3 regions of the Butyrivibrio proteoclasticus B316 genome follow, and region 1 is predicted to be linked to each of the others. Evidence: a T-box and tRNA genes for the amino acid it is inferred to sense, from the RefSeq annotation. Region 1 holds a T-box; the other regions hold tRNA genes.
What was found. A T-box is a leader RNA that pairs with one kind of tRNA and senses whether it is charged. The one in region 1 lies ahead of thrS (threonine--tRNA ligase), so its partner is inferred to be a tRNA-Thr.

Region 1 (8,370 bases):
AAAGATCTGATACTATGAGCATGAGGTGGCAATGAATCAAGCTCATTGATCACAACAAAATCTCCAAGCGAGAAATATTTATCTTTGTCCTTACTGTTAAGTACGCTTATTACTAATTCATTGGCTTCTTTATCATCAATAGGGGTACTTCCTGCTGAACTTACGAATCTATAAGGCTCTCCGGCAAACAATAACACATTCTGAAGTTCGAAGGTATCAGCAAATTCATTCATGAAGTAGTCCAAAGACCCTTCTCCATCGTGAAGCGCCATATCAAACATCCGGACAATAGTTTCACCGTAAGAAATGCTTCTCTCATTTATCTTTTTGGAAATCAGATGCTTTTGCTTCACATCCTCAAGCGTCCCATGTTTATCCTGTCTATAGAAAATGTATCTATTTCTTCCGCCTGCCTTAGCAAGGTACAGGCAATGATCCGCAAGCATAAAAAGATCGTCATAATTGTCAGCATCCTTAGGAAAAACAGCAGCTCCAATAGATACAGAAAGAGGATTATCCTTATCAAGTCCTTTGTCCTGAAATGTTGCACTAACCTTGTTCTTGATTCCCTTAAGTATTGCTCTTAATTCTTCTTCAGTCTGTATGTTATACAAAACAACGAAGAACTCATCTCCTCCAAATCTACCGGAAATACCGCTCGTTCCAACCTCGTTGGATATTATATCCGCTATCTTTTTAATTACTACGTCTCCAAACTGATGCCCAAAGGAATCGTTGATATTCTTAAAAAAGTCAAGATCGATGATTACCAGAGTAGTTCCTTCCAGTCTTCTATCATCAATTCTCTCCCTGGCTATCCTGATTATGTCAGACTTATCAATCATTCCTGTAAGAGAATCATACCTGAAAACACTAAACTTTGATGATCCACCATCTCTTTTTAACTGAATGTGACCTACAACGCCCTCAGTATCAGCTCCATAAAAAGCATAAGCCTCATCGAGAACAGTTTGTGTCACGCTGGGATCATCATTGAGCAAATTTCCATCAATTACAGTTGTGCTCCTGCCAACACCTGATTTTATCTGAAGGAAAAAACCTTTTACCGCCTGTTTCTGCTCATCATCTACTCTGCTGATCAGAAAATTCTCAAATTCGTTAATCGAGTACACCCCGGCATCAAAATCAGCAATTGCAGTATTATAAACATTCACAGTCTCTTTTGCCACATCATACTCAAAGAAAACATCTTCGTACAAATTCAGTTGGGCATTAAATGTATTGATTGTCTTCATAAGTGAAGAATGTGCATTTAAAAGGTCATGTGCATTGACAACCGTCAGCCTTATATGCTTGCCGTTATCAGCCGCCCTCATATAAGTGTAATACATAGTGTCAGGACTCAGTATCTTACTAGGATACCAGTTTCCATCGCAGTTCTTAATATTATTCTCATATATTTCCATATCTTCTGATGCAATGAGTTCATTCATGGGTTTAACCGCAAAACTCCCCAGGGCATCATAAACCTTTGAATCAGCCGAAACAATCTTCTGGTCATCTTTGGTTATGATTATTTCGTGGAAAGTGACATCCTTCATACATTATGCCTTTCTGACGGCTATTCAAGCTTAAAGCCATCTATCCAAAGCTTATATTCTCCTAATATTTTACCACTCCTTTATTATCCAATGCCACACTCACATATTTGCCCCCACCAAGTCATATCTCAAGCAGCCGAACAATTGTAGCCATAAATATGACACCTTAGCATAAAATCCGCCCTACAATCGTTTCATAGCTTCTTTTATCATAGACTGTATCTGCTTATGGTAATTATGATGCTAAATAAACTGTTCCGGGAGGATTCTTTAACATGATAAAAAAGAAATATCTATATTTACTGGGGTTGGCTGCCCTGGCAGGAATACTCACAGGTTGTGGAAAAAACAAAATAGAAACCAAAGATTTTCACTCAGATATTTTCGGAGAAAACGTCTATATCTTTACGCCTCAAGATGATACTGCCAAAGTGCAGGAAACTCTTGATAAAATCTATTCGCGGCAGGAAACTGCACAGTTTGGCGATGAAAGATATGCAGTTTATTTCATGCCCGGAACATATGATATATCGACAAATGTTGGCTTTTATACTCAGATGTCTGGACTTGGCTTACTTCCTACTGACACCAAGATCAAAGCCATAAATACCTACGCCCGCTGGCTATCCGATGATCCAAAAAATCACAATGCAACCTGTAATTTCTGGCGCAGTATAGAAAATCTCGAAATGCAATCAGACACTGTATGGGCTGTGTCACAGGCAACAGGAATGAGAAGGGTTAAGGTTGACGGAAATCTAGCCCTTCATGATAATTATGGCTGGGCTAGCGGAGGTTTTCTTGCAGACTCGCAAATTGAAGGAATTGTCGACTCCGGAAGCCAGCAACAATGGCTTTCACGGAACAACAGTTATAATTCCTGGACAGGTCAGAACTGGAACATGGTATTTGCAGGCGATGCCCCAAGTGGTGTTCCAGTGAAAACCTGGCCTGAAGCTTCCTATACTTCTGTTCCGGAGACCGAAATCATAAGAGAGAAGCCATTTCTTGTATATGATAAAAAAGATGGATTTGGAGTGTATGTTCCTGACTGGAAAAAGAAAAGTGTATCCTTTGGGTGGGAAAATGGCAGCAAGGAAGGCAAATTCCTTCCGCTTGATGATTTCTATGTAGCCAAAGCCGGAATAGATACTGCCGGTACCGTAAATCAGGCTCTGGCTGATGGTAAGAACATTCTTTTTACACCAGGAATTTATGAGTTTAGCGAAACACTCACAATAAGCAAGCCAGGAACCATAGTCCTTGGAATGGGGCTTGCAACCATTCGCTCATCAGCAGGAAATACCTGCATCACGACAGAAAATGCTGATGACCTCATTCTTGCAGGCCTTCTCCTTGATGCCGGAGCAAGCGAAAGCGACAACCTGCTATACTTAAGTGCCAAAGATAATGCTGCTCCATCTCTTCTTGCAGATATGTATTTCAGAATTGGCGGAATTCCCGGAGATAAACCTGCCAAGGCAAAGGCCTGCATAACAATAGACCTTGATAATACAGTCGGAGATAATCTCTGGGTATGGAGAGCAGACCACGGTGATAACGTAGGATGGGATCTCAACACGTGTCCAAACGGTATCATAATAAATGGCGATAATGTCACCATGTACGCTCTTATGGTTGAACACTTTAATGAATATCAGACAATGTGGAACGGCAATAACGGAACCTGCATAATGTATCAAAGTGAAGTTCCCTATGACGTTCCCGATAAAGGCAAATGGATAAATCCTGATGGAAAAAGATTTGGCTACGCATCCTTCAAGGTTTCAGATAATGTCAGCTCTTTTACCGGAACCGGAATAGGAATATATCTGTACAACAGGGACAACACTATCCCAATGTACTGTGCAATGGAAGTTCCTGATGTTCAGGGAGTCCGCGTTCATAACATAATAACCGTCTGCCTTAATGGATTCCCCGGCTTGAAGTGCGTCATCAACGAAGCCGGCGACTCAGTCATAAATGCCGGTCAAACATCTAAGATACTAGACTACGAAAACGGGGAGTGGAAATAACTCCCCGTTCTTTCGAGTCTTTCAGGTAACTTCATATTATCAGTATTAGTGATGAACTTTAGTCTTCCATCTACAAACCTTATAAATTTATCATAGTCGCGAAAGAATGTTTGTCTCAACTTTTCAGCTGTTTGCAGAGCCCTGTCGTATTGTTCTTTACTTATATCTCCATTTTGAAGAGCTTCGTCCAATTCATCCCTGTCATCTTCTTTCACATATCCATCAGGATATACTACAAGATCAAGGTAACAGTCGAAAAAAAACGGAACGCCATCCTCATCAATGCCCTGACTATCAATCATATCGATATAGCTTACCTGTATCTTGTAATCACTGTCCATCATGACAGTAATGCAATAATAGTCATCTTTGGGCATTATAGTCAGCCACTTGTAACCATTATCACAAACAGTTATTGTTTCATCCTTATATTTCCATTCCTGTTTTTGAGATACCTCTTCTATTGAGAGAAGTCCAACATAACCATTGAAATCAGATGAGTTTTCAAACGTACCTTCTCTATGCTTTTTGATCATTGACTTCCATTCATCATAACCCACTCTACATTTGTACATTTAAGCTATCCTTTCTGTATCTTTTTCCTTAGTCTATGTACTTCTCAACTTCTTTTCAGCAAATCAATGAAGTCTGCCATATCCATCTCCCCAATTTCCTGTTTATCCTGTTCAGCGTCACGCTGTCTGACAGAGACAAGACGGTTATCCTTTTCTTTTTCCCCGACAATTATCATGTAAGGAACCTTCTGCATTCTTGCTTCGCGAATCTTAAAGCCAAGCTTTTCATCACGATCGTCTAGTTCTGCACGTATTCCCTCTTCATAGAGCTTTGCCATGATTTCTTTTGCATAATCAAGGTATTTATCAGATACTGGCAACACCTTAACCTGCACAGGTGAAAGCCAGACAGGAAATTTACCGGCATAGTGTTCTATCAATATACCCATGAAACGATCTATTGAGCCAAATACAACTCTATGAAGCATGATTGGGCGATGCTCCTTACCATCTTCGCCTATGTACTCAAGATCAAATCTCTGCGGAAGCTGGAAATCAAGCTGTATTGTTCCGCACTGCCATGTTCTTCCAATAGAATCCTTCACATGGAAATCAAGCTTAGGCCCGTAGAATGCGCCATCACCTTCATTTATCTTATATGGTTTTCCCATTCCCTCTACTGCTGCCTTAAGTGACTCTGTTGCCAACTGCCAGTCTTCATCACTTCCGATGGAGTTCTCTGGTCTTGTAGAAAGCTCTATCTCATATGGAAAACCGAACTTAGAATAAACTTCATCTATAAGCCTCATTACACCCTGAATCTCAGAAAGAACCTGGTCTTCGCGCATAAAGATATGTGCATCATCCTGTGTAAAGCATCTTGCGCGCATGAGTCCATGCAGTGTCCCGGACTTCTCTGCTCTGTGGACAATTCCAAGTTCTCCGCATCTGATTGGAAACTCCCTGTATGAATGAGGCTTAGACTTATAGACCAGCATTCCTCCCGGGCAGTTCATCGGCTTAATGGCATAATCCATATCATCCACGCTTGTTACATACATGTTATCTCTGTAATGATCCCAATGGCCTGACTTTTCCCAAAGCGCCTTTGTCAGCATTATAGGTGTGGATATTTCCTGATAACCCTCGCGAACATGTATTTTTCTCCAATAGTCAATCAGAAGATTTTTAAGTACAAGTCCCTTGGGGAAGTAGAAGGGAAGTCCTGGCCCTTCATCCATCAGCGCAAACAGTTCAAGTTCTTTCCCCAGCACTCTGTGATCTCTTGCCTTAGCCTCTTCAAGCTGGTGAAGATGATCATCCATCAAAGATGCCTTAGGAAAAGAGATTCCGTAAATTCTTGTAAGCATCTTATTGTGCTCATCTCCTCGCCAGTATGCCCCTGCTACCGATAGAAGCTTAACCGCCTTAATGTGACTTACATTGACGATATGTGGACCTGCACAGAATTCCGCATAATCTCCCTGTTTGTAAAAAGAAATCACTTCACCTTCAGGTAGTTCTCTTATCATCTCAAGTTTGAATGGTTCGTCCGCCTTTTCCATATATGAGATAGCATCCTTCTTTGACATCTCATAAACCTGTAGCGATAAGGATTCCTTGATAATCCTTCGCATTTCATCTTCTATAGCGCCCAGGTTATCTTCATTAAAAGAAAAACCAAAATCAAAATCATAGTAGAAACCATTTTCAATTGCAGGTCCTATGGCGCACTTTGCCTGCGGATAAAGACGCTTTACAGCCTGTGCCAGGACATGAGCACTTGTATGCCAAAAAGCTTTCTTTCCATCATTGTCATCAAAAGACACCTCCATCACCTGACCATCTCTTTGTAATACTTTCATAATGTGTTGCTCCTTTCTAGAATAGATTATTAGTCTCTGCAACAACATAAGAAATAGTGTTTTTCAAACTAAAAAAGCACCCAAAAGATCCATTGATCTTAAGGGTGCATGATGCACGGTTCCACCTTAACTTTTCACTTCAGATTCTAACAAATCCTATCCTTTGACGCAGGCATACGATAACGCTTACTGATGTTCAGCATTACAGCTCAGGAATGGTTTTCGTCTGTTATCTTCATAAATGACTTCCACCAAATGTCATTCTCTCTGGATGATTCATCGCAAACTACTCTTTCCGTCAACGCTTTTCTTATGTTATTGAAATGATTCTATCAAAAGTCATCTGATAATGTCAACATACGTTTTTACAAACCTGTCATTTTATTGATATTGTCCATTCATCGCCATTAACAATATACTGAAACTCGGTAAGCTCTTCACTATCCATAAGTCTTTTACTGTGCATCCGGTTTCTTCCATAACCTCTCTTCTGGCAGCTTCTTCTATTGACTCTCCATCTTCTACTCCGCCCGCAGGTATTTCCCACTCCAGATGTCCCACAGTATATCGCATTTCTCTGATCATCAATATCTCATCTTTATCATTAAAGACAACTATTGAAACACCCTCATGATGGTGATGAATCTGGTGATATTTTTCAATGATATACCCACTTGGAAGCTTGACTTTATCTGTATATAACGAAAATATCCCACATTCATATACTTTGTTTCTATCAAGTCTCTCCGGAAAGAGCTTATTATCCATCCTTAACCCTCTCTCTTATAACAATGATAAAATGTGCTATCCATATCTACAGTAACAGAGCCATCTTTCAGCAACACAGTTGCAAAGTATTTTTCTATAGCATCCCTGTTGTCCTCAAGATATTTTCCGCCCTCGGGGTATTTCATTTGCATTCTGTCAAAAAGAGCATCAGTGCTATCGAATGCTAATGGCCCCGGAAGCGCTATCTTTTCTACTCTATCGAAGTTCTCTGATAAAAGCGCCTCAAATTCTGCGTCTGCCTGCCTTCTTTCTTGTCTCTTTTTAAGGGCAAAAGAAATATCTAAACTAGCTTCAGTTAAACACTTTTCCCAGAAATTGTATTCCTTCACTGCTTCCCCATAATGATTAACAGAAAACATACCGCCTGGTGCCAGCACTTGCGCCACATTTTGGATAAAGTAAGCATCATCATGCAGATAAGATAATAGATAATGTGCAATAATCTTATAATACTTCTTCTCTCTAATCTTTTCCCACGTCTCATCTTTTTCAAGATTACTGAAAAAAATCTGAATATCAGATCCTTCCGGAAGCGTCTCTCGATTATCCTCCAGATAATTGTAGAGATCAGCAGCCCAATTTCCGTGAATGTCTACACCTAATACATTGAAGCCCTTGGGAATACGATCCCAGTTCTTTCTCCACAAAAGGCCGTAGCTGCAACCAAGGTCAAGAACAGTATCATTTTCTTCAAATGATAAAGAATTAAAAATCTTTTCATACCACTCAATTCCGTCTGCAGCATGTTCCGCAGCATACCATCTGCGCTCATCCGCCCCCTGACTCATTTCCATTTTTCTTATAATGTCTGCAATATCGTCCCAGTCAGGATTTTCATCAAACCTTGCAAGCGCTGATTCTATGCACTTTGCAGCCTTTTGAAGTTCATATATTTTCTGATCCATCATTTCAAGCTGTTTCTCGAGGATTTCTCTTATAGAACTCTGTTCATAATTCTCAAGACTGCACTTGATCTCTTCAAGACTAAATCCAATATGCTTGAGCGCAATAATCTTTTCAAGAATTATCAGTGAGCTTTTGTCATAGAGTTTGTAATTGCCATCGGAATGCCCAACAGGCTTAAGCAGCCCTTTTTCATCATATATACGAAGCGCCTTAGTTGATACTCCTGCCTGCTTTGCAATTTCTCCCGATGTCATTTTTTCCTTCATATTGATGCCCTCCTTTTTAGGTAAATGCATTTTTAGAAACTAAGTAATACAGATGATTCGTACGTACTTCATCCTTTGATTACTTAATGGTAAGGGCTGCCCCAAGGGCAAGGTCAATACTTTTTTATAATCTCCCAAGCACTCAGAAGCTTTTCCTTATTCCAGGCAGCATTGGCGGGACTTGTAGATGGAAGACATATTGCAGGCCTTTTGATGACAGGCCCTGTATACTTTTCATAATACTTAAGTGCCGTTTTACCATTGACATATATTGTCTTGATATCCGCTGTGTTTAATATACGGCTTAAGTCGTTTGGCACTACATTAGTGATACTGGAGTCCGACGAACCGACAATATCGCAAGACTGTATCACATCCCATAATGCAATCTTGTTCCTTATCAAAAGAGCTTTCTTCTCCTCAATCGTCCC
Region 2 (8,370 bases), 930 kb from region 1:
TTGTTACAGACAGCGAGGAGCTTAATGCTAAGTTTATAGCAGAAGCTACAAAGGCAGGCTTTGTAAGCCTTAAGGGACACAGAACTGTAGGCGGAATGAGAGCAAGTATCTACAATGCAATGCCTATCGAGGGTGTTCAGAAGCTTGTTGACTTCATGGATGAATTTGAAAAGAACAATTGATTGATATTTAGGAGGGAATAGACGTGTACAAGTATAAATGCATGAATCCGATCGCCAAGATTGGTCTTAATAATTTTACTGACAAGTATGAGGCCGTAGATAATGTAGATGACGCTGACGGAATCCTTGTCAGAAGTGCTAACATGCTGGAAATGGATTTTTCTGATAACCTTCTTGCGATTGCACGCGCCGGTGCCGGCGTTAACAATATTCCGATTGATAAATGTGCCGGAAAAGGAATAGTTGTTTTTAACACTCCGGGAGCTAATGCTAACGGTGTTAAGGAAATGGTACTTGCTGCTATGTTACTTGCAAGCCGAGATATCATTGGCGGAACAGAGTGGGTTAAGGCAAATGCAGGTGATCCGGATATTGCTAAGCTTACAGAGAAGAGCAAAAAGAAATTTGCCGGAACTGAGATCTTTGGTAAAAAGCTTGGAATCATCGGACTTGGCGCTATTGGTGTAAGAGTCGCAAATGCGGCAAGACAGCTGGGCATGGAGGTATATGGATATGATCCATATCTTTCAATTGATGCGGCATGGAGACTGTCTTCAGATGTTAAGCATGTTACTAATGTTGATGATATTTACTCTAAGTGCGATATTATTACAATTCATGTTCCTGCCCTTGATTCTACAAAGGGTATGGTTAATGAGGCTGCTATTTCCAAGATGAAGAAGGGAGTGATCCTCATCAACCTTGCAAGAGATATTCTTTGTAATGAAGCAGATGTTCTTGCGGGAATCAATTCCGGAAAGATCCGCAAATATGTAACTGATTTCCCAAATCCTACTATTGCAGGACATGACGGATGCATTGTTATTCCTCACCTTGGAGCTTCAACTGAGGAATCTGAAGATAACTGTGCTGTTAAGGCGGTTCTTGAACTCAAGGATTATCTCGAAAATGGTAATATTAATAACTCTGTTAATCTTCCTAACTGTGATATGGGAGTGTGCGCCGGACCAAGACTTGCCATCATCCACAAGAATGTAGCCAATATGATCAGTCAGTTTACATCATTCCTTGGAAATGCGGGTTACAATATCAAGGATATGAGCAATAAGTCAAGGGGAGACTATGCATATACACTAATTGACCTTGAAGATGAGATTGAAGATGCAATTGTAAGTAAGATAGAAAAAATCGATGATGTAATAAGAGTGAGAATAGTTCGCAAGGACGTGTAAAATCACTTATTTATGCTATAATTATCGGGTGGGAATCAGATTCCTGCCCGATTTTTACATTCGGACATCATTAATATTTTTATTATAGTTTGTTGTTTAGACTTTTTGTTGGGAGGACTATTATGGCTGATATCAAGCCTTTTAAGGCATTTAGACCGGCACAGGGTCTTGAGGGGAAAATAGCATCTTTACCTTATGATGTTTTTAACAGACAGGAAGCTTATGAAAAGGTACAAAGAGAGCCGGATTCATTTCTTGCTATAGACAGGCCTGAAACACAGTTTGAGCCGGGACATGATATGTATGCTCGGGAAGTTTATGACAAGGCCCGGGACATGCTACAGGCCAAAATGGCAGATGGCTCTTTTATACAGGATGAGAACCCTTGCTATTACATATATGAGCAGACTATGAATGGACGAACTCAGACTGGAATTGTCGCTTGTGCTTCCATTGATGATTATCTGGGTAATGTTATTAAAAAGCATGAGAACACCAGAGAGGAAAAGGAACAGGACAGGATAAATCATGTTTATACCTGTCAGGCTCAGACTGGCCCTATTTTTCTCTGCTACAGGAAGAATAAGCTGATCTCGGATCTTGTTGATAAGGTTAAAGAGGTTGATGAACCTATATATGATTTTGTTTCTGAAGATGGTGTCAGAAATAGGATCTTTATTATCTCTGATCTTGAGGAAACCGAGACTATTTGCAGGGTATTTACTACTATTAATTCTATTTATATAGCTGACGGACATCACAGATGTGCTTCTGCGGTCAAGGTTGGACTGAAAAAAAGAAAAGAGCTTGAAGGAAAAATTCGAGGAAAACTTGATTCTGACTATTTCCTGTCAGTTCTTTTCCCTGATGATGAGCTTATGATCATGGACTATAACAGAGTCGTCAAGGACCTTAATGGCTTATCTTCCAGCGAGTTTATGGATAAGCTAAAGAATTTGTTTGAAGTCACTGAGTCAGATGCTCAGGTTAAGCCATCTTGTAAAGGGGAATACGGGCTTTATCTTGACAATAAGTGGTACAGGCTTAATGCCAAAGATAGTATCAAATCATCGGATCCGGTAAAAGGGCTTGACGTATCGGTGCTACAGGATAATGTACTAGGACCGGTTCTTGGAATCGGAGATCCGAGGACAGATAAGAGAATAGATTTTGTTGGCGGCATCAGGGGACTTGATGAACTTGAAAAGAGATGCCATACAGACTGCAAACTTGCGTTTTCTCTTTATCCAACATCTATTTCCGAGCTGTTTGACGTGGCGGATGCAGGGCTTTTGATGCCTCCTAAGTCTACCTGGTTTGAGCCCAAGCTTCTTAGTGGCTTGTTTATACATGGCATTTGATTTTGTGTTAATAATATACACAATTAGTGATAAAATTATATGAGTTCTGAAAAATATATCATCTGGAGGGGAATGCAGTGACAAGTAAACTGTATAAAATGATGAACTGGCCCGAGATTGAAGAGATTATCTATTCTGATGGCGATAATCCTCATAGAATACTCGGCGCACATAAAGTTGGGAGCAGTTATCTGATTCAGGCTTTTTATCCTGATGCAGATACTATTAAAGTGAGGGTTGAGCAGACAGGCAAGGAATATGAGATGGAACTTGCGGATGAGGCAGGTTTTTTTGCAGCGCTGATTCCTTATACTGATAAGCTCAAATATAAGTTTGTTATCAAGGACGCAGAGGGTAAGGAGATTGTCAAAGATGATCCCTATGCCTTCGGACCTCTTATGGATAGAGAGGATTTCATTAAATTCGGAAGTGGCATTCACTACCATATTTATGAGAAACTTGGCGCTCATCCTATGGTCAGAAATTCAGTTGCAGGTACAGAGTTTGCTGTATGGGCGCCTTCTGCTGCAAGAGTCAGTGTTATTGGAGACTTTAACAATTGGGATGGCAGAACATGCCAGATGCACAGACTGGATCCTATAGGCATCTTTGAGATTTTTATTCCGGGAGCTGCGGAAGGTGATGGATACCAGTTTGAAATTAAGACCAGAAGCGGACTTGTCTATAAAAGACCGGATCCTTTTGCTTTTGAATCAAAAGGAGAAAATGGAGTTATTTCTGTTGTCAGAAGTCTGAAGCAGATCAGATGGACTGATGAGAAATGGCTTGCGCAGCGCAGCAAATTTGAACTCGATGAAGACCCGCTTTCAATTTGTGAGATTTCTCTTGAGGCATTTGCTGACAGACATAATGATAAGAGCAGTATGAAGGAAATTACTGCCGATATTCTTGAGTATGTCAAGAACCATGGCTTTAACACTATTGAACTTATGCCTGTAATGAAGCATCTTCCGGGACATTTTTATCATATCATGGACTTTTTTGCCCTGGATAATTCAAGCGGAAATACAAATGAGTTTATGGAATTCGTTAATACCATGCATAATTCCGGTGTCAGAGTGATCCTTGACTGGGTTCCGACATTTTTCCCTAAGTCATCATGCGGGCTTAGTGATTTTGACGGAAGGCCTCTGTTTGAGTATGAAGATCCCAGAATTGGAGTTCATCCCAAGTCAGGAGATATGATCTTTGACTATGGACGTAAGGAGGTTACTAACTTCCTTATTACAAACGCTCTTTACTGGATTGAGAATTTCCATATTGATGGTCTTAGAACATCCGACATTTCAAGAATTCTATACCTTGATTATGACAGAAAACCCGGTGAGTGGCTGCCTAATATCTATGGCGGTAATGAGAATCTTGAGGCTCTTGAATTCCTCAAACAGTTCAATACTATTATTCACAAGAATAATCCGGGAATTATAACAATTACCAAAGAAACAGCCTGCTGGCCGCAGCTTACAGACAGTGTAGATGAGGGCGGACTTGGCTTTGACTTTAAGTGGAACAATGGTTGGACAAGAGATTTCCTTTCATATATGCAAAATGATCCTCTATTTAGAGCAGGACATCACGATGAGCTGACATTCAGTCTCATATATAGCTATACTGAGAGGTTTGTACTAGCATTTACTCACGAGGATGTTGAAAAGGGACTCGAGGGCCTGTATTATCTGATGCCTGGTGATTCCTCACAGAAGATGGCTAATTTGCGACTTGCTCTTTCGTTTATGATGGTACACCCCGGACGTAAGCATCTGTACATGTCGCCTGATGCCCTTACAATTGATCAGTCTGTGTTTGTGGAGAATATCCTCAAAAAGCTTAATGAACTTTATTATGATCACGATGCTCTTCACGAACTTGATGGATCTGATAAGGGATTTGAATGGATCAACAATATGGCTTCTGATCAGTGCATGCTTTCATTTATCAGAAAGAGTACCGGTGACATGGAAACTCTTCTTGTTGTCGCTAATATGGCAGGAGTTGAGAGAGAATATGAGATTGGTGTTCCTGTAGATGGAAGATACACTGAGATATTTAACAGCGATAACCTCAGTTATGGCGGAACAGGTATCTTAAATGAAGGCAGGATTGAATCAAAGAGAAATGATATAGATGGCAGAAATTACAGCATTTCTATTAAGATTGCTCCTGTTTCTCTTGCTATCTTTAGCTTTACTCCTTATACAGAGCAGGAAAAGAAAATCCGTGCAATTAAGGAAGAAGAGGAAATAAGGAAAGAAAAAGAGCGCCAGGAAGCTTTAGAAGCTCTTAAGGAAAAACAGAGCCTCGAGGAGCAGAAACTCCTTGAACAGCTCAAGCTCAAATATGAAAAAGAGCTTGCGGAGCAGGAAAAAGCTATTGAAGAAAAATATGAGAAGATTGAGGAAGAGAGAATCTTTAGCATTGTCACAGATGCTGCCGTAAAGGGACTTAGCGCAGGAAAAAAGGCTGCGGACAGCAAAAAGACAGCTAAGTCTGCAGATAAGGTATCCAAGACATCATCCAGGACCGGCTCAAAGGAAACTTCAAAAACAGCAAAAAAGCCTGTTCCTAAAAAGACAAGCGGTAAATCCAAGAAATAATGACATAAAATCCTCTGCAAGATAAGTTCTTGCAGAGGATTTTATAAGTTGCTCTTGTATATTGCATTTCTCAAATGTATAATAAAATTTGTGTTTTGACACAAGCTGGAATGGCGCAGTTGGTAGCGCAACTGATTCGTAATCAGTAGGTCGAGGGTTCGAGTCCCTTTTCCAGCTTCTTTATTTTTGTAAAAGTAAATAATATTTTGTGATATAATTTAATATGAATTAATGTTTCACAGAGCAAAATTGCCTTAGGTTTCATATTGTATGGAACGAGGCAATGATATAGAGAGGATGAGAAATGAAAGATTTAAAAGATTACGTAAGAACAATACCTGATTTTCCTGAGAAAGGAATCATGTTCAGAGACATTACCTCTGTACTTCAGGATCCTGATGGCTTCCATCTTGCAATTGAGACAATGCAGAATATGGTAGCTGATCTTGATTTTGATGTTGTACTTGGAGCAGAATCAAGAGGTTTTATCTTCAGTGCACCTATCGCTTACAACAGAGGCAAGGCACTTGTTCCTGTACGTAAAAAAGGTAAGCTTCCATGCGAGACTATTGAGGTTGAGTACGACCTTGAGTATGGTAAGGCTGTCCTTGAGCTTCACAAGGATGCTATCAAACCTGGTCAGAAGGTTCTTCTTGTTGATGACCTTATGGCAACAGGCGGTACAATTGAAGCTATGATCAAGCTTGTTGAGAAACTTGGCGGAGAAGTTGCAGGTGTTGCAGTTCTCATGGAACTTAAGGGACTTAACGGTAGAGAGAGAATTAAGAATTACAGACTTGATGCAGCTATTAGCTATGAAGGGAAGTAATTAGATGCCCCAGAATTTCGACGATGGTAAAATTGAAGCCATAGAGGAGTTCCTTACACCTGATACATTGTATGAAGGGCTTATCAAGAGGGTCAGGAAATATCATCCATCGGATGATATTTCCCTTATTGAAAAAGCATACAATCAGGCTGCGGAAGCTCATCAGGGACAGTTACGTAAATCAGGTGAACCTTACATAATTCACCCTCTTTGCGTTGCTATAATCCTTGCTGACTTGGAAATGGATAAAGAGACCATAGCAGCAGGGCTTCTTCATGATGTCGTTGAAGATACCATCTGCACCAAGGAAGAAATTCAGGAATCTTTTGGAGCTGATGTTGCTCTTTTGGTAGATGGAGTTACCAAACTGACAGCTTTGCAGTTGTCTACTGATAACACTAACAAGACTCAGGAACAGATTGATATGCAGGCTCAGAATCTGCGTAAAATGTTCCTTGCTATGGCTAAAGATATCAGAGTTATTCTGATCAAACTGGCCGACAGACTCCATAATATGAGGACTCTTGCGCATATGCCGCCTGAGAAGCAGCAGAGGATTGCCCAGGAGACTCTTGATATCTATTCGCCTATTGCAGGCAGACTTGGTATCAGCAGGATCAAGGTTGAACTTGATGACCTGTCTTTGAAATATCTTAAACCTGATGTTTACTATGATCTTGTAGATAAGGTTTCCATTAGAAAAAGTGAAAGAGAAAAATATGTAGAGGACATTTGCGAGAATGTCAGAGATGCCATTAAAACAGCCGGAATAGAAGGTGAAGTTAATGGCAGGGTTAAGCATTTCTTTAGTATTTATAAGAAAATGCGTAATCAGAATAAGACTCTTGATCAGATTTATGATCTGTTCGCTATCAGGATAATTGTAGCGACTGTCAAAGACTGTTATGCGGCTCTTGGCGTGATCCATGAAATGTACAAGCCTATTCCCGGCAGGTTCAAGGATTATATTGCCATGCCTAAGCCTAATATGTACCAGTCTCTTCACACTACACTTATAGGACAGACCGGACAGCCTTTTGAAATTCAGATCAGAACTTATGATATGCATAAGGCAGCTGAATACGGTATTGCTGCTCACTGGAAATATAAGGAAACATCAGATGGCAAGAAGGCAGAGAATGGTGAAGAAGAGAAGCTTACCTGGCTGCGTCAGATCCTTGAATGGCAACAGGATATGTCTGACAATCAGGAATTCATGAATCTTCTTAAGAGTGATCTTAACCTGTTTTCAGATGATGTTTATTGCTTTACACCTACAGGAGAAGTCAAAAACCTTCCTGCAGGCTCTACACCTATTGATTTTGCATATAGTGTTCACAGTGCTGTCGGCAACAAGATGATTGGCGCTAAAGTTAACGGCAAACTTGTTCCTATAGATTACAAGATCCAGAATGGTGACAGAATAGAGATTGTTACCAGCCAGAATTCCAGAGGACCAAGTAGAGACTGGCTGTCTATTGCCAAGGCTACTTCTACCAAGAACAAGATCAATCAATGGTTCAGACATGAGCTTAAGGAAGAGAATATTGCCAGAGGTAGAGAGCAGCTTATTGAATACTGTAAGAGTAAGGGCATAGATCTTTTTGCAATTACCAAACCTGAATATCAGGATATCATTACGAGAAAATATGGTTTCCATGACTGGGAAGCAATTCTTGCAGCTGTAGGTCACGGGGGACTTCGTGAAGGCCAGATCATCAACAAGATGCTGGAACTTGGCGACAAGGAGCATAAGAGGAATATTACTGATGAAGAGGTTCTTGCTGCTGTAGCTGAATCCAATGTTACTCCTCAGGTTTCAAGCTCTGATAATGCCATTATTGTTAAGGGAGTTCACGATGTTGCAGTCAGATTCTCTAAATGCTGCAATCCTGTTCCGGGAGATGATATTTGCGGCTTTGTTACACGTGGCAGAGGAGTTTCTATTCATAGAAAAGACTGTGTCAATGTGATCAAGATGCAGGAAGAGGATAGAACAAGACTCATCGAGGCTAAGTGGCAGTCCGATACCTCAGGTCCTGGCGGTAAATACGCTGCGACCATTAAGATTTTTGCCAATAACAGAAGCGGACTTCTTGCAGATATTTCCAGAACTTTGTCTGAGAAAGATATTGATATTATTTCTATGAATACCAGAACAAGCAAGCAGGGACTTGCTACAATGGAAAC
Region 3 (8,370 bases), 1.5 Mb from region 1:
GGAAAATTGCTGCCCTTACCAGAACAGAAATAGTGTCAATTCCCGGCCATACAAGGGTACTGTAGCCGACAGCTGTCATCCAGGTCTTTCTGCAGTTACCAGAAAGAGTCTTGAAAATCTCAGCATTTTCATCCTCTCTTGCAAAGATCTGTGTAATTCTTGCTCCAACAATGTTCTCCTGTAAATAGGCATTGAGGTTTGAGTTCTTGTTGGATACTGCCTGCCAGGCTTTTCTCTGTTTATTCTTGATCCAGAACATGAAAGCCATGAGGAAAGGAACGCCTGCGAGTACTACAAGGCTAAGGCTCACATCAACTGCGAACATAAACACAACAATAAATACAAGGTTGATGATTTCCAAAACTACGTTTATAAGGCCGTTACTGAGCATATCAGAAACTGAGTTTACATAGTTAACTACTCGCACAAGGATCTTACCCTGTGGTCTGTCATCATAGTATTGGAAAGGTAACTTTTGTAAATGCTTAAATAGATCTGATCTGATCTGGTAAATAATATCCTGGCTGACATTTACCATAATGTGTGAACGAATCGTAGTAAAGATAACGCTCAATATATAAAAGCAGGAAACTGCTACAACAAGTCCATACAACATATGAACATTGCCACTTGGTATAGCTTCATCAAGTGCCTTCTGCACGATCATCGGGCTGGCCAGTGCTGCCGCACCACCAAGAGCTGACAGAACGAGTGCAAGCACCATTTTTCCCGCATGTTTCTTGATATAAACCCATGCCCTCAACAGGTGGCGCAGGTCAAAAGGCTCTTCAAGAATTTCATCTTCTTTATATGTATTTCTTCTTGCCATGATTATTCTCCTTTCTCACGCACCTGCCTGCAATTTAACAAGTTCAGCATAGTAACCGCCAAGCTTTATAAGCTCTTCATGCGTTCCGCGCTCTTTGATCTCACCATGCTGCATGATGAGGATCTGGTCCGCATCCTTAGTTGTGGAAATTCGCTGAGCAATAATGATCTTGGTACATGGGAAATCAAGATGACGCAGGCTATCCTGGATTTCTTTTTCCGTCTCGAGATCCACAGCGGAGGTCGTATCATCAAGTATCAAAATAGATGGTCTTACCGCCAGAGCTCTAGCAAGAGATATTCTCTGTTTCTGTCCTCCTGACAGGCCGACACCTCTTTCTCCGACTATCGTATCGTAACCTTCAGGCATCTTGGCAATAAAGTCTGAAGCTGCAGAGTACTTGGCAAATCGAACTACTTCTTCCTTGCTGATATTGCTGTCACCGTAAGCTATGTTTCCATCTATAGTATCCGAATAAAGGAGTACATCCTGGGTTGCAAGTCCTATATTCTTACGAAGCTGGTTTAATTTGAGCTTATTCACATTTATTCCATCTATCAGGATTTCTCCCTCTGTAGGTTCATAGAACCTTGGAATCAGATGAATAAGGGATGTTTTACCACATCCGGTTTCTCCCATGATTGCGATAGTCTGTCCGGGTTTGGCGGTAAAAGAGATATGCTCAAGGACAGGGAGTTTGGCATCCGCATACTGGAATGATACATTCCTAAACTCAACCTCTCCTTTGAATCTGTCTGGAACATCAACTGCATCAGGAGCATCCACAATTTTAGGCTCTGAATAGTAAATCTCCATAACCTTGGCAGAAGCAGCAGAGAATCTCTGGAATTCGTTCATAACGTTACCAAGCTGTCTCATAGGGTTTGCAATTGCCCAGATAAGGCCCGAAAATGATACGTACTCACCCATTGTCATCTCACCGCCTATGAGGAACAAACCACCTGCCAAAAGCAGAATAACTCCCAAAAGGTTTGCAAGTGTTTCTACAAAGGGATAGAAACGAAGCCAAATGCGAGCAGTCTTTTTGTTGGTATCCCTATAATCTGTATTACAATCATCAAATTTGCTGATCTCATAGTCTTCTCTTGCAAAAGCTTTGACAACTCTGTTACCTGCTATATTCTCCTGGGCAACTGTATTCATATACGCAAGCTTCTCACGAAGAAGTGCATGCATAGGCGCAACCAGAAGTTTGAAAACATAAATAATAAAGAAAATAAGCGGAGCTACGATAAGAAGGTTAAACGCAAGCTTCCAATCCATGATGATAAAATAGATTGCAGTTGCGGAAACCAGAGAAAAAGCCTCCACTACCATTCTCACAACCCAGGCAACCATGTGTCTTACAGCATCAAGGTCACCTGTAACCCTTGTCATAAGGTCACCTGTCCTATAGGTACTGTAGAACTTCATGTCCTGTCTCTGTATTTTGTTATACAGGAAATTTCTGACTCTAAAGAGCACTCCCTGAGATACATGCTCATAAGCCATGCAGTCCAGATATACGATGATACATCTGAGCACAGTGAGCCCTACCATGAGCGCAAGGAGTTTAAAGAACTGATCCGAATGCTCAGCCATGTTCTGTCTGGCACCCTCTCCGGTCAGGAATTCATCTACAATTTTGCCAGAAAAAAAAGGCACTGTAAGCTGCAACATATTGTAAACAACCGTGCCTAATACTGCGCAGATATAAATGAATCTGTTCCCTTCCATATTGTCCCATAACCATTGCAATCTGGTCCTGGGATACTTCCACTTTCTGTCTTTCCTTTTCATAATGATCACCCCGTATGTAGCATATAATAAAGTTTGCTATAGATTTGATTCTATTACCACCAAAATAGGATTGCAATAAGATTTTGCGCAATATTCTTATCATTTTCAAGCATTTACTAATCATAAATTGTTATGCCCAAAGACGGCCCTTTTATCCACGCAGTGTTATTGCCTGCTCGTCACTGACAAATGCAGATTTTCTTAGATGTTTCCGCATTTTTTCTTTTATTGATGCATGCTCAGCTAAACTTGCAGGACGGATAAGATATCTACTAAATGAAAATGACAAAGCTCGCAAAAGCGAGCGTATTAAAAAGAGAAGAACTCAATCTTTCAAGTAAACTTGAAGAAGTTGAGTTCTTCTCTTTTTATAGATGCTACGCATCGTATGTCATTTTCATATTTTCAATACTTAACGCTCCGTCCTGCTTCAAACAAAGCTTCGCATGCATCGTAAAAAAATGCTATGGAAACATTAGAAAATCGCATTTGCCATCTCAGACTCGCATGCAACAACATCTGCTTGAAACCGGGCCGAGGATGTGAGTACTTTGAGCCATAGAATAGACGGCTGAATATGTAAATCCATGAAATCCCGGCAGGAGTGGCAAAAAAATGCCTCTTGCGTAAGCGAAAGGGCCTTCAGGCGGATTGGGCGCGGAGTGAATACTCTGCGAATAGTAACAGCATGTTATCTGAATATGCTTTTGGGATTGACAAAGCTAACAGGTGGTTGTTATAATATCGTTTGTGACTCCAAGGAGTTCAAGCTGTTGTAGCACAGTCGGTAGTGCGTCGCATTGGTAGTGCGGAGGTCACGAGTTCGATTCTCGTCAGCAGCTTTGCCCTAAACCGTTTGGTTTGGGGCTTTTCTTTTTTGTTATTCTCAATTTCCCGTTTTCACAAAAAACCTACCAATTTTATAAAATCCCAAATTGAATCTACTTTCAGGAGTCTTTTACTTTCTGTGCATCACCACCTATGATAGTATTAATCAGGCAAGGATAAGTTTATAGCAGTGCTATAGAACAGAGAGATATTGAAAATATGAACGAAAAAATCAAATTGACAGAAATACCTGAACTGACAGCCATAGTTGATAATGAAGAAAACAAAAAAGAAGGTATCAATGTATCATCGTTATTCGTTAACTCTTCCAAGGTTATAAACTGGAAATGTGAAAAGGAGCATAGTTTCAAAGAAAAGGTAAGCCTGATGTACAGAAGGAAGCATAAGTGTTTCTATTGTACTGGTAGGCAAGTGTTGTCAGGCGAGAATGATCTAAAGACTCTATATCCTGAACTTGCAGCAGAATTTGATATAGAAAAAAACAATATAACACCTGATAAAATATCTCCTAAAGACACTGGTCTTTACTGGTGGACATGTAAAAATAGTCATCCAAGTTTTCAACAAAGTGTTGAGCATCGTGTAAGTAGGAATACAATCTGTCCTTATTGTACTGGAAGAAAAATCATTAGTGGTAAAAGCGATTTAGAAACACTTTTCCCTGAAATAGCAAAAGAATGGGATACATCAAAGAATAACGGAATTCTACCAAGTGAGGTATCTCCTTATTCTTACACTTCGTATAACTGGATATGTCCTAAAGGTCATTCATATAAGAAAAAGGTAATCAAGAGAACAAAGTTTCACAAGCCCATAGATTGCCCTAAGTGTGTAAAAGCTTACTCAACATCATTTCCAGAGCAAGCAATTTATTACTATGCGAAAAAATGCTTCCCCGATGCAATTAATAGATATAAAGAGCCTTTTGAAAAGGGAATGGAATTAGATATTTACATACCAATGTATAGATTGGGAATTGAGTATGATGGAATCGCTTTTCATAATGACGAAGGTCAGCATGATCGTGAACGCAGAAAATACTTGGCATGTCAAGAAATGGGGATAAGGCTTGTTAGAATCAAGGAATCTAAGGACACTTGGGAAGATACAGCCGATGATATTTTCTATATTAAGAAGAGAATGAAAGATATAGAGCTTTCTGCGTTTCTAAGTTTTTTGTTTGGAAGCCTATTCTCCTTCAGTATGTATACATTTAATACAGACAATAGTAAAGACGCATATTTGAACAGCCATTATGGCTTTCCGACAGATTTTGATATATCTAGAGACCGTCCTGAAATTCTAGAGTATTTAATAGATATTGACGACTCTTTCGGTTCTCAATATCCTGAATTAGCTTCTATGTGGTGCAAAGAAGCCAACGGACGGGTAACGCCTTTTATGTTCACATCAGGCTCTAACTTCATGGCAACTTGGGAATGCCCTAAATGCGGAAAAACTTGGAAGTCTCCTATATGTAGCATCGTTTCTAGAAAAGCTAAAAGCTGCAAAGAGTGCTCCATGAAAGCTAATGGACTAACTAATACAAGAGTAAAAACTCAAAAGAACGGAAGCCTTGCTGAAAAAAGTGGACTCCTACTACGACAATGGGATTATAAAAAGAATGGAAATCTTTCTCCGTATGAGATTCCTTTAAATTATAGCTTTAAGGTTGCATGGAAGTGCGATAGATGTGGATATGAATGGTCTAGCTCACCAAACTCGAGAATGCAGTCAAACAAGAAAATATCTGACTGCCCTCATTGTACTGGAAGAGTTCCAATGTCAGGAGTCGATGATTTTGAGACTTTATATCCTGAATTAGCAAAGGAATGGAATCATGATCTTAACAAAGTACTGCCATCTCAGATAAAACCATATTCAAACCATAAGTTTTATTGGAACTGCCCTAAAGGACATAAACCTTATGTCTCAACTTCAGGAAGCAGAATAAACGGACATGGTTGTCCTCTTTGCGCTCGAGCTATAGTTGGTGCGAAGAATTCGAAAAAAATAGGGCAATATGATGATAATGATACATTGATCAATACATATCAAAGTCTTCACGAAGCTGCAAGAGCACTGCAAGTAGTTCCAAATGCGATTTTCCAAGCCGTAAAAAGTGGACGAAAATCAAAAGGATTCTATTGGCGATATATTACAGATTAAAACATGTTAAAGGCTGTAGTGTAGATAATAAGCAATATTATAGGGAGTGATATTGCTTATTTTTTGCAAATGTCATAGGGCTTAATCATCGTCTTTTTCTATTGTTTTCGCTTCGTTTAAAGCATCTAAATATCCAGCTGTAATAACTCCCGCAGGAAGAGCCACGATAGCGATTCCAAATATTGAAGATATCATGGTTATAATTCGACCCGCAGTTGTTATTGGATAAATGTCTCCATATCCTACAGTAGTCAGAGAGACTGTAGCCCAATATATGGCATCAAACAGCGTCTCGAAAGAATCTGCTTCAACATTGAATATCACCAATGCGGAAATCAGGATGTAGCATATAGCTAGAGTACAAACTGCCAAGAGCGCGCTTCTTGAGTTCTTAATTACCTTCGCAATAATTCTTATGCTCCTTGAATATCTGAAAGCCTTAAAGACTCTAAAAATCCTGAATGTTCTTACAATTCTAAAGAGCCTGAACAGCTTAAAACCAGGGTTTAAAACAGTTACAGTAGGCAGAATTGAGATAAGGTCAACTATAGCCCAAGGAGTAAAAGGATATTTAACAAAAGCTGTAGCAGAGCGCTCCTCCAGTTTATAATCAGCTGTAATAAACCTGAAAAAATAATCCACAATAAACATCCCAGTAGTAATTACATCCATATAGCGAAAAACTGGATAAGACTTCTTAAAAGCAAGCGGAACTATACTTATAATAATTGCAAGTAACATCAATGCATCATATATCGAACTCACTTTATCATCATTATTTGAAGTCTCTATTATCTCGAATAGCCTTCTTCTCATTATGATATACCTCAGCCACCAACATTCATCTATATTGCTTAATTGTCTTTGTTCCACTTTTGCCAATATTTTATTGATATATAAGATGCATATATCGAAATGAGCATACCTAAAGAATATAGAATAACATTGAATATTCCTAACGATTTTACTCTATCCATTATTGCTACATCAACGTCTTGCCGATATATTATAGTATCATACCTTATATGATCATCTAGTTCTTCGTCCCAACAAGTAAAGCTAGCCTCCTGCCCAAAATACTCGTAGGAGTATGGTTCAACTTCGATAATCCTACCATCAGCAGGGGAAACAAAGCCCTCAACGTCATAAGACCCGTCTGTATCGACATTTATCAAAAGATTCCAATAAAGCACATTGTCATCGCTATCCTCAACTTTGACTAGTTTAGTAATATTCTTGCCTTGAGGAACGCTTGTAGATGCCGCCTCAAAAAATGAAAAGGCTATAAGAAACACAGCTATAAATGGAACCAATGTCATCCATTTATATTTGCCAACACGTTCGTCTTTAGGATAATCACCTATATTCCACAAGCATATTAGTAACGACAAAAAAGCTATTGCCTGCATAATTTCTCTCCTTATAACACAGCAATTTCTCTTATGAGCTTGAGTTAATAATTCTCAATAAGTCTCATTTATTGCCTCACCCGACTCCTTGAGTGCACAATATACACCATCACAACCTATGCTATGCTCGTCATAATCATTCATAAAGGTGCAGACAAAACTGAACTCCACACATTTTGTAATATTTCTTTTTACCCTTCATACAATATTGAGCGCCTATCGTAGCTAACCATAATTGTCACTTCTTATATTGTATCACTATTAACAAAATATACTCTAACAGAATCCAACAAGCTCCATTATATATGCTCACATGATCTGAGACACACAAATGCCAGCGTACTTCTGCCTCAGAATCAGGATATCAAATCAGTATCCAAGAAATTTGAGAGATATTGGTAGTGCAATTCCCATCAGAAGCTTTACTCCAGACCTTATGGTTTGGGGCTTTTTTATTTGATAAGGAAATCAAACAAAAACTCTTAAACCTAGTCTCAAACTAGATTTAAGAGTTTTTAATTAGTCCATCATAAGCTGGTTGATAAGATACTGATAAATATCTGCATTCTTCTCCTGCCACTTATCGCATATACTCTGGGCTATCTCCTCAGTAGGAACAGGAAGACTTATATCCACAAGGTTCTGGCCATTCTCCTTGGCCACGAGTCTGACAGTGTACTCATTTTCTGCGGTCTTGTGATAATCACCCTGAATAGCAGTCTCATTTCTCAACTTCATGCTATTATCACGAAGATATTCATCGATCTGCTGTCTGATAGAAGGATTGATCCTGTTACCAAAATAATTAAGAGTTTCATCTCCCTCCTTGGTTATTTCAAGGAAAGTCCTGTTGGCTACAGTTTTCTCGATAACAAGCTCAGACGAAGCAAGTTCGCTGAATACCTCCTGAAGCGTCAGGAAGGTCGTATATTCTTTTTCCAGTATAAAATCATAAATCTGCGACTTGCTAAGAGGTACCTCACAGCGTCTTAACATGTACAGAACAATCATTTTGTATAAGGTTAGGTATTGGGAACTCAAAAGCTTTCCCTCCTTCACAATTCAAGTAATTCTATAGTTAATATATTATTTACAGCTATCTAAAAAGCATTTCTTAACTGCTGCAGATACAGCATCTGCACATCTTGGATCAAATGCAGCAGGAAGAATATTCACATCACTAAGCTCATCCTCAGGAACAAGGGCTGCAAGAGCATTAGCTGCAGCGAGCTTCATTTCCTCTGTTATCTGTGTTGCTCCGCATTCAAGAGCTCCTCTGAATATTCCAGGGAATACCAGAACATTATTGACCTG

Region 2: it has a tRNA-Thr gene. The T-box ahead of thrS (threonine--tRNA ligase) is inferred to sense a tRNA for this amino acid. The anticodon was not compared.
Region 3: it has a tRNA-Thr gene. The T-box ahead of thrS (threonine--tRNA ligase) is inferred to sense a tRNA for this amino acid. The anticodon was not compared.

Annotation. Positions count from the first base shown of each region.
Region 1 covers NC_014387.1:739,771-748,140, reverse strand. Annotated here, with positions in the region: gene BPR_RS03040 (GGDEF domain-containing protein) at 1-1,562, opposite strand, end outside; gene BPR_RS03035 (glycosyl hydrolase family 28-related protein) at 1,838-3,598, shown strand; gene BPR_RS03030 (DUF402 domain-containing protein) at 3,574-4,173, opposite strand; gene thrS (threonine--tRNA ligase) at 4,218-5,978, opposite strand; T-box leader at 6,076-6,289, opposite strand; gene BPR_RS03020 (NUDIX hydrolase) at 6,360-6,746, opposite strand; gene BPR_RS03015 (MerR family transcriptional regulator) at 6,749-7,939, opposite strand; gene BPR_RS03010 (DNA-deoxyinosine glycosylase) at 8,053-8,370, opposite strand, start outside.
Region 2 covers NC_014387.1:1,669,224-1,677,593, forward strand. Annotated here, with positions in the region: gene serC (3-phosphoserine/phosphohydroxythreonine transaminase) at 1-182, shown strand, start outside; gene BPR_RS06830 (phosphoglycerate dehydrogenase) at 206-1,375, shown strand; gene BPR_RS06835 (DUF1015 domain-containing protein) at 1,498-2,736, shown strand; gene glgB (1,4-alpha-glucan branching protein GlgB) at 2,814-5,351, shown strand; tRNA gene BPR_RS06845 (tRNA-Thr) at 5,456-5,528, shown strand; gene BPR_RS06850 (adenine phosphoribosyltransferase) at 5,656-6,180, shown strand; gene BPR_RS06855 (RelA/SpoT family protein) at 6,185-8,370, shown strand, end outside.
Region 3 covers NC_014387.1:2,777,311-2,785,680, forward strand. Annotated here, with positions in the region: gene BPR_RS11485 (ABC transporter ATP-binding protein) at 1-829, opposite strand, end outside; gene BPR_RS11490 (ABC transporter ATP-binding protein) at 845-2,629, opposite strand; tRNA gene BPR_RS11495 (tRNA-Thr) at 3,399-3,471, shown strand; gene BPR_RS11500 (zinc-ribbon domain-containing protein) at 3,677-5,647, shown strand; gene BPR_RS11505 (ion transporter) at 5,729-6,463, opposite strand; gene BPR_RS11510 (hypothetical protein) at 6,502-7,056, opposite strand; gene BPR_RS11515 (DUF4364 family protein) at 7,576-8,097, opposite strand; gene BPR_RS11520 (NAD(P)-dependent malic enzyme) at 8,143-8,370, opposite strand, start outside.